DNA from 2 places in the Zhihengliuella halotolerans genome. Region 1 is predicted to be linked to the other one. Evidence: predicted binding sites of a transcription regulator. Region 1 holds the regulator's gene; the other holds the start of a gene.
The links. Region 1 encodes HrcA, which represses chaperone genes, less so after heat shock. Its sites were predicted from a motif close to TTNGCACTCGNNNNNNNCGAGTGCNAA; they were not measured.
Positions count from the first base shown of each region.

Region 2: a site for HrcA is predicted at 1,671-1,697, ahead of groES (co-chaperone GroES). Genes of this name have one in related genera too.

Region 1 is NZ_SHLA01000001.1:1,039,106-1,046,131, reverse strand. It holds gene EV380_RS04645 (PhoH family protein) at 1-1,093, opposite strand, end outside; gene EV380_RS04640 (GerMN domain-containing protein) at 1,417-2,337, shown strand; gene EV380_RS04635 (16S rRNA (uracil(1498)-N(3))-methyltransferase) at 2,334-3,101, opposite strand; gene dnaJ (molecular chaperone DnaJ) at 3,101-4,222, opposite strand; gene hrcA (heat-inducible transcriptional repressor HrcA) at 4,297-5,310, opposite strand; gene EV380_RS04620 (DUF3097 domain-containing protein) at 5,507-6,361, shown strand; gene EV380_RS04615 (DUF4870 domain-containing protein) at 6,470-6,877, shown strand; gene hemW (radical SAM family heme chaperone HemW) at 6,890-7,026, opposite strand, start outside.
Region 2 is NZ_SHLA01000001.1:480,534-487,559, forward strand. It holds gene EV380_RS02095 (hypothetical protein) at 1-302, shown strand, start outside; gene EV380_RS02100 (LysE family translocator) at 366-1,007, opposite strand; gene EV380_RS02105 (helix-turn-helix domain-containing protein) at 1,004-1,558, opposite strand; gene groES (co-chaperone GroES) at 1,839-2,135, shown strand; gene groL (chaperonin GroEL) at 2,204-3,796, shown strand; gene EV380_RS02120 (LacI family DNA-binding transcriptional regulator) at 3,931-4,989, shown strand; gene EV380_RS02125 (xylulokinase) at 5,147-6,778, shown strand; gene EV380_RS02130 (L-ribulose-5-phosphate 4-epimerase) at 6,805-7,026, shown strand, end outside.

The DNA.
Region 1 (7,026 bases):
GGTGCTGCCGGTCGCTGCGCTCCGGGCGGAGCCCGTCGCGGTTGGACCACGTCTCGTAGGCGGTCACGATGTCCGACACGAGACGGTGGCGGACGACGTCCTCGGCACCGAGTTGGCAGAAATCGATGTCGTCCACACCGGCGAGGATCTCCGTCACGACGCGAAGGCCCGACTTCGTCCCCCCGGGCAGGTCGACCTGGGTCACGTCACCGGTGACCACCATCTTCGAGCCGAAGCCGAGCCTGGTCAGGAACATCTTCATCTGCTCGGGCGTCGTGTTCTGCGCCTCGTCGAGGATGATGAACGCGTCGTTGAGTGTGCGCCCGCGCATGTAGGCCAGGGGGGCGACCTCGATGGTCCCGGCCGCGATGAGCCTCGGGATCGTCTCAGGGTCGATCATGTCGTGCAGGGCGTCGTAGAGGGGGCGGAGATACGGGTCGATCTTGTCCGTGAGCGTGCCGGGCAGGAATCCGAGCTTCTCGCCGGCCTCGACCGCGGGGCGCGTCAAGATGATCCGGCTGACCTCCTTCGCCTGAAGGGCCTGGACGGCCTTGGCCATCGCCAGGAAGGTCTTGCCGGTGCCGGCGGGACCGATGCCGAAGATGATCGTGTGGTCGTCGATCGCGTCCACGTAGGACTTCTGGTTCACTGTCTTCGGCCGGATGCTCTTGCCGCGGCCGGAGAGGATGTTCAGCCCGAAGACGTCCGCCGCGGCACCAGCGGCGGGTCGCTGGTCGTTGACCATGCGCACCAGCTGTTCGACGAGCTGCGGATTGACGCGGGTGCCCTTGGCGGCCAGGCCGCGCGCCTCGTGCACGACCCGGAGGGCCTTGCCCGCATGCTCGGCCTCGCCCGCCACGGTCAGCTCGTTGCCACGGACATGCAGCAGAGCCTTCGGATAGACCTTCTGCAGGATTCGCACGACCTCGTCGTTGGCGCCCAGCGAGGCGACCATCTCGTCGGTCGATGCGAAGGTGATCAGTGCGGGCTCGGCCACTCGGGTCGGCCGCGCTCCAGTGCGGGATTCCGCGGGGAGCGCGTTCAGCGCCTCCCCCAGCTCGTCCGCGATCGGCGGGTCAGCGTCGTGGGTCATCGGTGCGGCAGAGCCTCCTTGATTCGTGTCCCGCCCCGCATCTCCGGGGCTCCTCCATCCTACGCGACGGCATCGGCGCCCCGACGCCCTGCAACCACTGGCGCCGGCGCGACCATCGCCTTTCGAGACGGTGCATAACTACCAGACATCGAATATCAGTACGGCAACAGTTCGCCCATTTGCCCCTTTCGGCGCGACCTACCGCGGAACGGTATGCCAAGCTGGAGGCTTGCCGGAGAAGTTCCCCCGCTTCATCCCACCCCGGCCCTCGCGCACGCCGCGTCGTGCGCGTCCCCCGCCCCCGCCGAGAAAGCACGACACGAGTGACCACGAAGCCCCCTGCACGGACGCGCTGGATCGCCCTGCCCGCGATCGCCGCCGTCGCACTGATTTCGGGGTGCACCGCCGCGGAGACCGAAGCGGACGTATCCGCCAGCCTGTCCAGCATGCAGGCCTCCGTCCCGGAGGCACTGAGCCTGAGCGAAAGCGGCCGTCAGGAGAACCTCTCCAGCCGCCGCCTGGCACCCGTGTACTGGTCGGGGCGGATCGACGGCGAGGACCGCCTGTACCGCGAATTCGTCCAGGCCGAAGATCAGGGCGACCCGATCACCACGAGCCTGTACTACATGATGGCCAACGAACCCTTCGACCCCGATTTCACGTCGGTATGGAACGCCGAGGCCTCGATCGGCACGTCGATCTCCGACGACAACACGATCACGGTCGACGTCGGCCCGGGTGCCTTCGCGGCCGATGTCACGCCGGAGCAAGCCGAGCTGGCAGTGCAGCAACTGGTCTACACGGCGACGGCCGCCGCGTGGACCTCCGGCCTGCTCTCCGAGGGCGCCGCGCCGGGCGTGAGGCTGCTGATCGGCGGGCGGACCGGCCAGAGCGCGTTCGATCACGTCGACCTCGACCGCAGGCTTGTGCGCGACGCCCAGTTGCGTGCCCCCGTCTGGATCATCGATCCGCAGTACGGGGCGAAACAGAAGGCGGACTCCGCCACGCTCAACGGCGTCGCCGAAGAATACCCGGGCGGCCTCCACTGGAAGGTCGCGGAGGCTGAGAACCCGGAGCAGGTCGTCGCGGACGGCACGTTCGAGCGCGATCAGCTCGACGGCGAGGCCTTCAGCGCCTCGATCCCCCTGCCCCCCGGAATCTACGAGGTCACAGTGTGGGGCATCGGCTCGGACGGCGCCGAACACGGCGCCGACACGAAGCACTTCACCATCGGCGAGGGTTAGAGCTGACCGGTCAGGTGCCGGGCCAGAACGATTCCGGCCGGACCAGCCGTGCCCGAGCGCAGCACGTGATTCCCCAGCACGACGGGGCGCGCGCCGGCTGCGCGCAGCCTGGCGATCTCGTCCTCCGAGATCCCGCCCTCCGGGCCCACGATCAGCATGATCTCCGCAGGGCCCGGCCCCTCGGCGACGGCGGAGTGGACGCGTTCGCCCAGGGGCTCGGCCGCTTCCTCGTGCATCACCAGGACGAGCCGGCCGTCGTCGTGCCGAATGAAATCCGCCAGCTCACGCGTCGAGACCGGGGCCAGCACCTCGGGAAGCCAGGCACGCCGTGACTGTTTGACGGCCGCGCGCACGGTCGATTCCCATTTCTGACGTCCCTTGGCGGCCTTCTCGCCCTGCCAGCGCACGACACTGCGGTCGGCCTGCCAGGGAACGACGCCGGCGGCGCCGAGCTCGACGGCGGCCTCGACGGCCTGGAGGTCGCGGTCGCCCTTGGCGAGGGCCTGCACGAGGATGATGCGGCAGCCGGAGGCGGGTTCATCGACGACACGGTCGATGCGCGCTTCGAGGCTGCGCTTGGCGGTGGACGCCACGGTCGCCGACGCCCGACGGCCGCGGCCGTCGACGAGGTCGATCGACTCGCCGGTTCGGATCCGTTTGACGGTCACCGCATGGTGCCCCTCGTCGCCGTCCAGCACGACGACAGCGCCTTCAGACGCCTCCGCAAGAGCCTCCGGGACGACGAGGAACGCCTGGTTGCTCATCAGGCGCGGTTCCCGAACTTGTCACGTAGGCGGGTGAAGACGTTGCCGCGGTCGGCCAACCGGCCCTCCGCGGTCTCTTCGCCGCGCAGGGCGGCCAGCTTCTCGATGAGTTCGCGCTGCTCCTCGGTCACCTTGGTCGGCGTCTCGACCTGCAGGTGGATGACCATGTCGCCGCGTCCGGCGCCGCGCAGGCGCGGGACGCCGAGGTCCTTGAGACGCACGGTCTGGCCCGACTGCGTGCCCGGGTCGATCGTGATGTCCTGCTCGCCGTCGAAGGTGTCGAACTTCAGGTCGGTGCCGAGCGTCGCCGCCGTCATCTGGACGGTCATCGTGGCGTGCAGATCGTTGCCTTCGCGTTCGAAGACGTTATGGCGGCGCACCTCGATCTCGACGTAGAGATCGCCGTTCGGACCGCCGCCCAGGCCGGCCTCGCCCTGCCCACCGAGGTGGATGCGGTTACCGGAGGCGACGCCGGCCGGAACCTTGAGCTGCTTGGTCACGCGCTCGCGCACGCGCCCCTGCCCGTTGCACTCGTGGCACGGGTTCGGGATGGTGTTGCCGTAGCCGCGGCAGATATGGCAGGTTTCGACGCTCATCATCTGGCCGAGCATCGAACGCACCGGACGCTGGACCTGACCGCGGCCCTGGCACGTGGAACAAGTCTCCGGGTGGGTTCCTGGCTGGCAGCAGGAACCGTCGCACGCGCTGCACGTCACAGCCGTCTCGATGTCCAACGGGTAGACGACGCCTTGGACGGCGTCCTGCAACGTGATGGTGGCCGTGATCAATGCGTCGCGGCCGGGCTGCGTGCGGGAGATCGGCCCCTGCTGGGCGCCGCCACCGAAGAACTGCTCGAAGATGTCGCCGAAACCGCCGAAGCCGCCGCCGCCGAAACCGCCCTGAGGGGCGCCCTTCTCGTCGCCGGTCGTGTCGTAGTTCTGACGCTTCTGCGGATCGGAGAGCACCTCGTAGGCACGCGTAACCTGCTTGAACTGCTCGGCCGCGTCTTCGCCCGGGTTGACGTCCGGGTGCAGCTTACGGGCCATCTTGCGGTAGGCCTTCTTGATCTCCTCTGCGGAGGCCTCGCGGGCCACGCCGAGGACGTCGTAGTAGTTGCTCACAGTGTTCGCGATGTCCTTTCAAACTGTTCTGCTGCGGTGCTGCGCGTCGGGCGCACCTGAATATCGTGACGTGTCTAGCTGGAGAGGATGCGGGAGAGGTAGCGGGCTATCGCCCGGACGGCGGCCATCGAAGAACTGTAGTCCATGCGGGTCGGCCCGAGCACACCGACCTTGGCCAGCTTGTCCGGACCGTACCCGGTGGCCACCACGGAGGTCTCCTCGAGCCCGTCGTACATGTTCTCGCGTCCGATGCGGACGGCGACCCCGCGCGTGTCGACCTCGAGCTCAGAAAGCAGCCTGAGCAGAACGACCTGCTCTTCGAGCGCTTCGAGCACTGGCGTGATCGTCAGCGAGAAGTCGCCGGTCGAACGCGCAAGGTTCGCCGTCCCGGCCATCACGATCTTGTCGACGATGCCGTGATCGGAGAGGGCGTGGAGGGCTGCGGCGACGCTCGCACCTGCTGCGCGCAGGTTCCGGGGCAGGAGCGCCAGCGCCGAGGTGATACGGGCCGGGATCTCGTCGAGCCGGGAATCGGCCAGAGTGCCGAGAAGTGCCGCTTTCACGACCCCGAGGTCTTCCTCGCTGACATCGCCCTCGAGCTGAGCCACCCGCTGCTCAACCTTGCCGTTCGATCCGATGAGGACGACGAGGGTGCGCCCCTCGCCGAGACCGACCAACTCGATATGCCGGACGACGGTATTGCTGAACTGCGGGACCTGGAGGACGGCAACCTGGTTGGTCAGCTGGGCCAGCAGCCTCACCGTGCGCTCGAGCACCTCGTCGACGTCGCTGGCGCCGTCGATCAACGCCTGGATGGCCCGGCGTTCCGCAGTGGAGAGGGGGCGGATATCCTCGATGCGGTCCACGAACCGGCGGTACCCCTGCTCGGTCGGGACGCGCCCGGAGGAGGTGTGGGGGGCGACGATTAGCCCTTCCTCCTCGAGGAGCGCCATATCGTTGCGGATCGTCGCCGCGGACACACCGAGCTGGTGTCGGTCCAGCAGCATCCTCGACCCGACGGGCTCGCGCGAATGCACGAAGTCCTCGACGATTGCTCGCAGAACTTCGAGACGGCGTGCTTCCGACATCGATTCCCTCCGCTCACTTAGCACTCGACACGTTCAAGTGCTAAGTCTAATACGAATGACCCGTTGTTAGCATGGTGCACGCCCCGTCGCTGGCGTGAGAACCCACACGAGCCGTCCCGGCCGTGTCCCCTCAGCGCGGCCCGCCCGGTCCACCGCCAGCCGCCGATCAGCGGGGTTCGCAACGAGAAGGAGTCGCGTGTTCGATTATTCGTGGGGCGCACAGGAGATTTCCAAGCCGAAACCCAAGAAGCTCCGCCAAGTCTCGATCGAGCGCGGCATGGTCCTCGAAGACGTCCAGACAGGGTGGGTCGGCGAGGCCGTGCGCGTCGAGAAATCCGGCGGCATGCTCGTCGTCGCCCTCGAAGACCGACGGGGCCGGACCAAGTCCTTCCCCGTCGGCTTCGGGTTCCTCCTGGAAGGCGAACCCGTCGAGCTCACGGCGCCGCAGCGCAAAGCGCCCCCGGCCGCCCCCCAGCGCTCGGCCTCGGGGTCCGTGCGCGTCGAGAATCTCCGCGCCCGCACGGCGCGCGCCAGCCGTGTCTGGGTCGAAGGCAAGCACGACGCCGAACTGGTCGAGAAGGTCTGGGGACACGACCTCCGCGTGGAGGGGATCGTCGTCGAACCCCTGCACGGGGTGGACGATCTGGCCGGCCTCATCCGCGATTTCGGTCCGGGGCCGGAGCGCCGGCTCGGCATCCTCGTCGACCACCTCGTCGCGGGCTCCAAGGAGTCCCGGATTGCGGCCGAGGCCATGCGCACACCGGGCGCAGCCGGCAACGTCCTGATCGTCGGTCACCCGTATGTCGATGTCTGGCAGGCGATCAAGCCCCACGTCATCGGCATCGAGCAATGGCCCCAGGTTCCCCGGGGCCTGGACTGGAAGACCGGCATCCTGCGCGGCATCGGCTGGCCGCACGTGACCCCCACCGACGTCGCGCTCGGTTGGAAGCGGCTACTCGGCTCCGTCTCGACCTACGCTGACCTCGAGCCCAGCCTACTCGGGCGAGTCGAAGAGGTCATCGATTTCCTCACCGCTGGCGACGCGCGATAATTCGCCCCGGTGGAGCTTCCGCGGTTCACCCGTAGACTGCGGCTAGACTTTGACAGCAAACCGGTCGCATACGACCGGTGATGAATCCCGCCCAGTGAAGGAAACCTTGTGAACGAGAGGATGAAGGACCCCGGTCAGCGCCCGGATGCGCATTTCGAGGGCTCCTCCCCCGCGGCTGAGCCTCTGACGCCCAGTCAGGACAGGCAGTGGGCCACGATGGCGCATTTCGGCGCGATCCTCGGATGCGTGCCGTCCGCCATCATCTACTACGTCTACCGGGACCGCGGCGCGTTTACGAGCCAAGAGGCCAAGGAGGCCTTCAACTTCACCCTGCCGATGACCGTGGCCGCGATCATCTGCAACATCCTGACACTCTTGCCGGCCATCGGCGGCTTCTTCGCGATCATCGCCGTCGGCATCTGGGTTTTCGTCAGTGTCAACGGCATCATTGCCGGTCTTGAAGCCAACCGTGGCCGTCCCTACCGCTACCGGATCAACCTCCGCCTCATCGCCTGAGCGAAACCCGGCTCAGAAGCCGAGCAGCCGACGCACGACGGCGTCCGCTAACAGGCGCCCGCGGAGTGTAAGCCGGATGGCGCCGCGGATTGCGGCGGGGCCATCGACGAGCTCGTCGGCGATGAGCCCTGCCACCTCGCGCCGGGCTG
Region 2 (7,026 bases), 560 kb from region 1:
ATCTCGACACGTTGACGCACGCGGACTACGAGCGGGGAGTCGACGGGCAGCTGACGGCACCAGCCGGGTGCGACGCGGCCACCGCCAGGCTCTTCGCCCAGCCGTGGTTCGCCTGGAACATGGAGATCGAGAAGACCCCGTTCGCCCGCAGCTGGCTCAACGCCGACGCGGCCGGTCACTACGCCGTCGGTGCGCAGGACGAGGGAACGGTGGCGATCCAACCGGTGCCCGCGCTGCAAGTCTGGGACGTGCTGCTGCAGGAGCTCGGGGCCGCGACGCTGGCCCGGCCCGCCGCGAAGTAGCGGGGCGCCCCACGCCTCGCGGCGACGAACGTCGCGAGGCAACTGGGAGCGGTCTACTCCCGGTCAGAGTCCGAGCCCGGGTGCCAGGACGATCCCCAACACGACGAACAGGGCGCCCAGCACCGCAGTGACCGCCCCCTCGGCGCGTCGATAGGCGGAGACGACCGCGGGCAGGCGCGCCGCGGCGGCGACGAGCAGGAACCAGCCCAGCCCGATCGCGGCCATGACCGCGCCGACGAGCAGGTTCTCCGTCGTCGTCGTGCCCGGCGGCAGGATCGAGGCGAACAGCGCCCCGAAGAAGACGAGCGCCTTGGGATTGCCGATCGTGTTGGTCAGGAAGCCGCGGCGCACCGAATGCCAGACGGGTTCCGGGGCGGCCGTTGCCGCCGCGGCGGCGGAGGTGCCGTCACGCCGTTTCCTCCACGCCCCGCGCAGAATCGACGCCCCGTAGAGGATCAGGAAGACCGCGCCCGCCCAGCGGATGAGGAGGTAGAGCGTCGCGTGACCACTCAGCAGCATCGAAGCACCCGTCAGCGCGGCCGCGAGCCACAGCGTGATGCCCGCGACGACGCCGCAGGCGACGAGTGCCCCGGCTGCGCGGCCGCGGCGCAGGGACGTGTGGAGGACGGCGAGAAAATCGGGGCCCGGCGAAGCCACGGCCACCGTCCACGCGGTGAGCAGGGTGGTCCAGGCGAGCGGGGTCACGGGCGTGCCTGGTCGCCGGAGGAGCCGAGGGAGACGACGACGTCGGCCCCCGCCGGCCCCGCGACGTACCGGTGCAGGCAGTCACCGGCGAACTCGATGAGGTCGCCCGGGTGCAGGTCGTGCGGTTCGTCGTCGGGCCCGGCGCGGAGGCTGCCGGCGGCGACCCGGATCAGTTCGACGGTCCCGGGCGCGTGCGGGACGCCTTGGAAACTCGCCCCGGGCGGCATGGTCAGGTTCCAGACCTCCCAGTCGCGGATCCCGGCCACGCGTGCCAGGAGCTGGACGCTGCGCTCCGCGGGTGCCGCGTCCCGCGGTGCGCGGACCACTCGGGTCGCGCGCTCGGTGCTGACGAGCAGGTCCGTCACGGGGATGGCGAGGGCGAGGGCGAGCCGTTCGATGGTCTCGAGGGTCGGGTTGCCCGTGCCGGCCTCCAAGCCGGACAGGGTCGCCTTGGAGACTCCGGCCTCGCGGGCCAGCCGCGACAGGGAGAGGCCGCGGTGGGTGCGGATACCGGTGACGCGGGTGCCGATGGATTGTGCCCAGGTGCTCATGAGGTGACGGTAACAAGAACGAAGCGTTCAGTACACTGAACGTTTTGCCGCTGCCCGTCCGGCTTGTCGACGCGTCACGCACCCTCCAGGTGATGCGACGCGCCGACCAGAATTAGCAGTCTGCTTGCATGAGTGCCAGTCGTTCCATAAAGTGTGATTAGCACTCGACGCCGTCGGGTGCTAAAGCCTGAGGAACTGCCAACTGGCACCGCGACGACGGTTGGTTACACCCCTTCTGGCCCCAGTAACCATTGGTAACTCACGCAAAGGAGAGAGCCGCATGTCGGTCTCCATCAAGCCTCTCGAGGATCGTATCGTTGTTCAGCAGCTCGAAGCTGAGCAGACCACCGCTTCCGGACTGGTCATCCCTGACACCGCCAAGGAGAAGCCCCAGGAGGGCAAGGTCGTGGCCGTGGGCCCGGGCCGCTTCGACGACAAGGGCAACCGCGTCCCCGTCGACGTCGCCGAGGGCGACGTCGTCATCTACTCGAAGTACGGCGGAACCGAAGTCAAGGTCGGCGGCGCCGAGTACCTCGTGCTGTCTGCCCGCGACGTTCTGGCGATCGTCGAAAAGTAAGTCTTTTACGCGTGCAGCCCCGGCCCGGACAGGTCCGGGGCTGCACGCCGCGCTGAAGGAGTTACACCATGTCTAAGCAGCTCGCGTTCAACGACGAAGCTCGCAAGGCGCTCGAGGCAGGCATCGACAAGCTTGCCGACACGGTCAAGGTCACGCTGGGCCCCCGCGGCCGCAACGTTGTCCTGGCCAAGCAGTGGGGCGCCCCCACCATCACCAACGACGGCGTGACCATCGCCCGCGAGATCGAGCTCGAGGACTCCTACGAGAACCTCGGCGCTCAGCTCGCGAAAGAGGTTGCCACCAAGACCAACGACATCGCCGGCGATGGCACCACCACCGCCACCGTCCTGGCCCAGGCCCTCGTCAAGGAAGGCCTGCGCAACGTGGCGGCCGGTGCTGCACCGGGCGACGTCAAGCGCGGCATCGAGGCCGCCGTGGCGGCCGTGACGGCCCGCCTGGCCGAGAACGCCCGCCCGGTCGAGGGCGAGGACGTGGCCAACGTGGCCGCGATCTCCGCCCAGAACGACGAGGTCGGCGAACTGCTGGCCCGCGCGTTCCACCGCGTCGGCACCGACGGCGTCATCACCATCGAAGAGTCCAACACGACCCAGACCGAGTTGGACATCACCGAGGGCATGCAGTTCGACAAGGGCTACCTGTCCCCGCACATGGTGACCGACCCGGAGCGCCAGGAGGCCGTCCTCGAGGATGCGCTCGTCCTGGTCAACTCCGGCAAGATCTCCACGGTGCAGGACTTCCTGCCGCTGCTGGAGAAGGTGCTCGAGGCCAAGAAGCCGCTGCTGATCATCGCGGAGGACGTCGAGGGCGAAGCCCTGTCCACCCTCGTGGTCAACAAGCTGCGCGGCACGCTCAACGCCGTCGCCATCAAGGCGCCGGGCTTCGGCGACCGCCGCAAGGCCATGATGCAGGACATCGCGATCCTCACGGGCGCGCAGGTCGTCTCCCCGGATCTCGGTCTGAAGCTGGATCAGGTCGGCCTCGAGGTGCTCGGCTCGGCTCGCCGCGTCACGATCACCAAGGATGCGACCACGATCGTCGACGGCGCGGGCTCCGAGTCCGACGTCAACGACCGCGTGGCCCAGATCAAGGCCGAGATCGACCGCACCGATTCCGACTGGGACCGCGAGAAGCTCCAGGAGCGCCTCGCGAAGCTCTCCGGCGGCATCGGCGTGATCCGCGTGGGCGCCGCCACCGAGGTGGAGCTCAAGGAGCGCAAGCACCGCATCGAGGACGCCGTGTCCTCGACGCGCGCCGCGCTCGAGGACGGCATCGTCGCCGGCGGCGGCACCGCCCTCGTCAACGCGCTGGCCGTGCTCGACACCGACGAGACCGTCACCGCCCTCACGGGCGATGCGGCCGCCGGCGTCGGGATCGTCCGCCGCGCCCTGGTGCAGCCGGTGCGCTGGATCGCCGAGAACGCGGGCTACGACGGCTACGTCGTCGCCGCCCGCGTGGCCGATCTGGACCCGAACCACGGCTTCAACGCCAAGACCGGCGAGTACGAGGACCTGGTCGCGGCCGGCGTCATCGACCCCGTCAAGGTCACCCGCTCGGCCCTGCAGAACGCCGCCTCCATCGCGGCGCTCGTGCTCACGACCGAGACGCTCGTGGCCGAGAAGGTCGAGGACGAGGACGCCTGAGTCCCCGTCCGGGAACCGGTTGATTCCGGGTCCTGAATGCTGAACGACGTCGGCGCGTCGCCTGTGAAAGGCGGCGCGCCGGCGTCGTTCTCTGGTTTGCTGGGCTCACCGTGCCCCCGGAACCGTTTGGAATAATGACCACCGTGAACCCAGAACAGCACGCGGCCGAGAGCCGCCCGTCGCGGCGCCCGTCGATGGCGGACGTCGCCGCCGTCGCCGGCGTCTCCCACCAGACCGTCTCACGCGTGCTCAACGAGCATCCGAACGTGCGCGAGGGGACCCGGGAACGCGTGCTCGAGGCCATCGAACGGCTCGGCTACCGGCGCAACCGCGCGGCCCGCGCGCTCGTCACGGCGCGCACGTCCACGATCGGGATCCTCACCGTCGGCAGCGAGTTCTTCGGCCCGCAGTCCACCGTGCTCGCCGTCGAGGCCGCCGCCCGCGCCCGCGGCTACTTCGTCTCCGTGACCTCCCTGGACCGTTACGACGTCGACTCGGCGCTGGTTGCGCTGAACCACCTCGTCGACCAGGGGGTCGACGGCGTCGTGGTGGTCGCCCCGCTCGAGCACGTCACGCGCGCCATCGACGAGACGGCGCTGAGCATCCCGGTCGTGGTCGTCGCCGCGCGCACTGACGTGACGGCCGCCGACCCCGTCCAGTACGTCTACGTGGATCAGCGCGACGGCGCTCGCCAGGCCACCGAGCACTTGCTGGGCCTCGGGCACCGCAGGATCGTGCACGTCTCCGGCCCCGTCGGCTGGTTCGACGCCGCCGAGCGCCTCCGCGGCTGGCGGGAGACGATGGCGGAGGCCGGCTGCGAGGCCGTCGAGGCAGCGGCGGGGGACTGGTTCGCCGCGAGCGGGTTCGGCGTCGGCACGGGCCTCGTCGAGCAGGTGCGCGCGGGGGCCGTGACCGCCGTGTTCGCCGCGAACGACTATCTCGCGATCGGCCTGCTGCGCGCCTTCTGGGAGGCCGGGGTCGCGGTGCCGGACGACGTCTCGGTCGTCGGCTTCGACGACCTGCAGAGCTCCGCGTATTACATCCCCGCGTTGACCACCGTGCGCCAGCCCTTCGCCGAAGTGGGCCGGGCGGCGCTCGACGCGCTGCTGGACGGGGCGAGCACCCCCGGCGAGGCGCGCGTGCTCGCGCCCAGCCTCGTGCCCCGCGGCAGCAGCGCCCCGCCGCGTTCCTGAACCCGCCCGGCGATCCCCGGTGCTCATCCGAGCACCCGTGTTGCGCGTCACGAATTGTGAGCGCTAACATAGGTGATGGAATCCCTGCGGAGGGCGGACGCGCTCCCGGGACGGCACCGATCATCGGTTCCCGCAGCGCGGGGAAAGGACTCACCTCATGGATTCGACGCGCACCGCCGTGCAGGAGGCCATCGCGGCCGGCCGCACCACACTCGGCATCGAGCTCGGTTCGACCAACATCAAGGCCAGCCTGATCGGAGCAGACCACGCGCCGCTCGCCAGCGGCAGCCACGGCTGGGAGAACCAGTTCGAGGACCGCATGTGGACGTACTCGCTCGACGCCGTCGAGGCGGGCCTGCGTTCCGCGTTCGCCGCACTGTGCGACGACGTCGAGTCCCGCTACGGCGTGCGACCGGCGACCTTCGGCGCGATCGGCGTCTCCGCGATGATGCACGGCTACCTGGCCTTCTCCGCGAACGACGAGTTGCTCGTGCCCTTCCGCACGTGGCGCAACACCACCACGGGCGCGGCCTCCGCCGAGCTCACCGAGCTCTTCGGTTACAACATCCCGCTGCGCTGGTCGATCGCCCACCTGCACCAGGCCGTGCTCGACGCCGAGGCGCACGCGCCCGAGGTCGCCTTCTTCACGACGCTCGCCGGCTACGTGCACTGGCGGCTCACCGGGCGCAAGGTCATCGGCGTCGGGGACGCGTCGGGCATGTTCCCGATCGACCCCGCCACGGGCGGGTACGACGCCGGCATGCTCGCCGCGTACGACTCCCTCGCCGACCGGCGTCGTTCCGCAGGCGAGGCAGCCCCGGCCGCGCCGCTGGCCGACCTGCTGCCCGAGGTCCTCTCCGCCGGCGCCGACGCCGGCGTCCTGACCGAGGACGGCGCCCGGCTGCTCGACGCCAGCGGCGCGCTCGGTCCCGGCATCCCGCTGTGCCCGCCCGAGGGCGACGCCGGCACGGGCATGGTCGCGACCAACTCGGTGGCCCCGCGCACGGGCAACGTCTCCGCCGGCACGAGCATCTTCGCGATGGTCGTGCTCGAACAGCCGCTGGCTGCCGTTCACCACGAGCTCGACATGGTGACCACCCCGGCCGGCGACCTCGTGGCCATGGTGCACTGCAACAACGGCGCGAGCGAGCTCGGCGCGTGGGCAGGGCTCTTCGGCGAGTTCGCCGCGGCCCTGGGGTCGACGGCCTCGCGCGACGACGTCTTCGGCGCGCTCTTCGCCGCCGCGCTCGACGGCGAGGCCGACGGCGGCGGGCTGCTCGCCTTCAACTACCTCTCCGGCGAGCCCATCACGGGCCTCGACGAGGGCCGGCCGCTCTTCGCGCGCACCCCGGACTCGACCCTGAGTCTGGCGAACTTCATGCGCACCCAGGTCTACGCCGCGTTCGGCACGCTGAGCCTCGGCATGCGGGTCCTCGCCGGCGAGGGCGTGAAGCTGGACGCGATGTTCGCCCACGGCGGCCTGTTCAAGACGGCCGGTGTGGCCCAGCGCTTCCTCGCGGCCGCGATCGGGGCGCCCGTCGCCGTCGGCGCCACCGCGGGCGAGGGCGGGGCGTGGGGCGTCGCCGTCCTGGCCGCGTACCGCCGCCACGTGTTCGAGGCCCCGGACGCGTCCCTGTCCCTGGGTGAGTACCTAGCCGGTCGGGTCTTCGCGGACGCCGAGCTCGACGTCGTCGCGCCCGATCCGGCCGACGAGGCCGGCTACGCCGCGTTCCTCACCCGCTACGAGGCCGGGCTCGCCGTCGAGCGCGCCGCCACCGAGAACCTCTGACCACCCTCCCGAGACCAGGAGCCCCCATGAGAGCCGCTGAACCGCTGGCCGCCTTCCCGCAGGCCGTGCGCGACGAGGTCGCGCGTGCGCGCCGGATCGTCGCCGACCTGCACGCCGAACTGCCCCGCTACGAGCTCGTGGTCTGGACCGCGGGCAACGTCTCCCAGCGCGTGCCCAACCCCGACGTCCCGGACGGCAGCGCCGATCTGTTCGTCATCAAGCCCTCGGGCGTCTCCTACGACGACCTG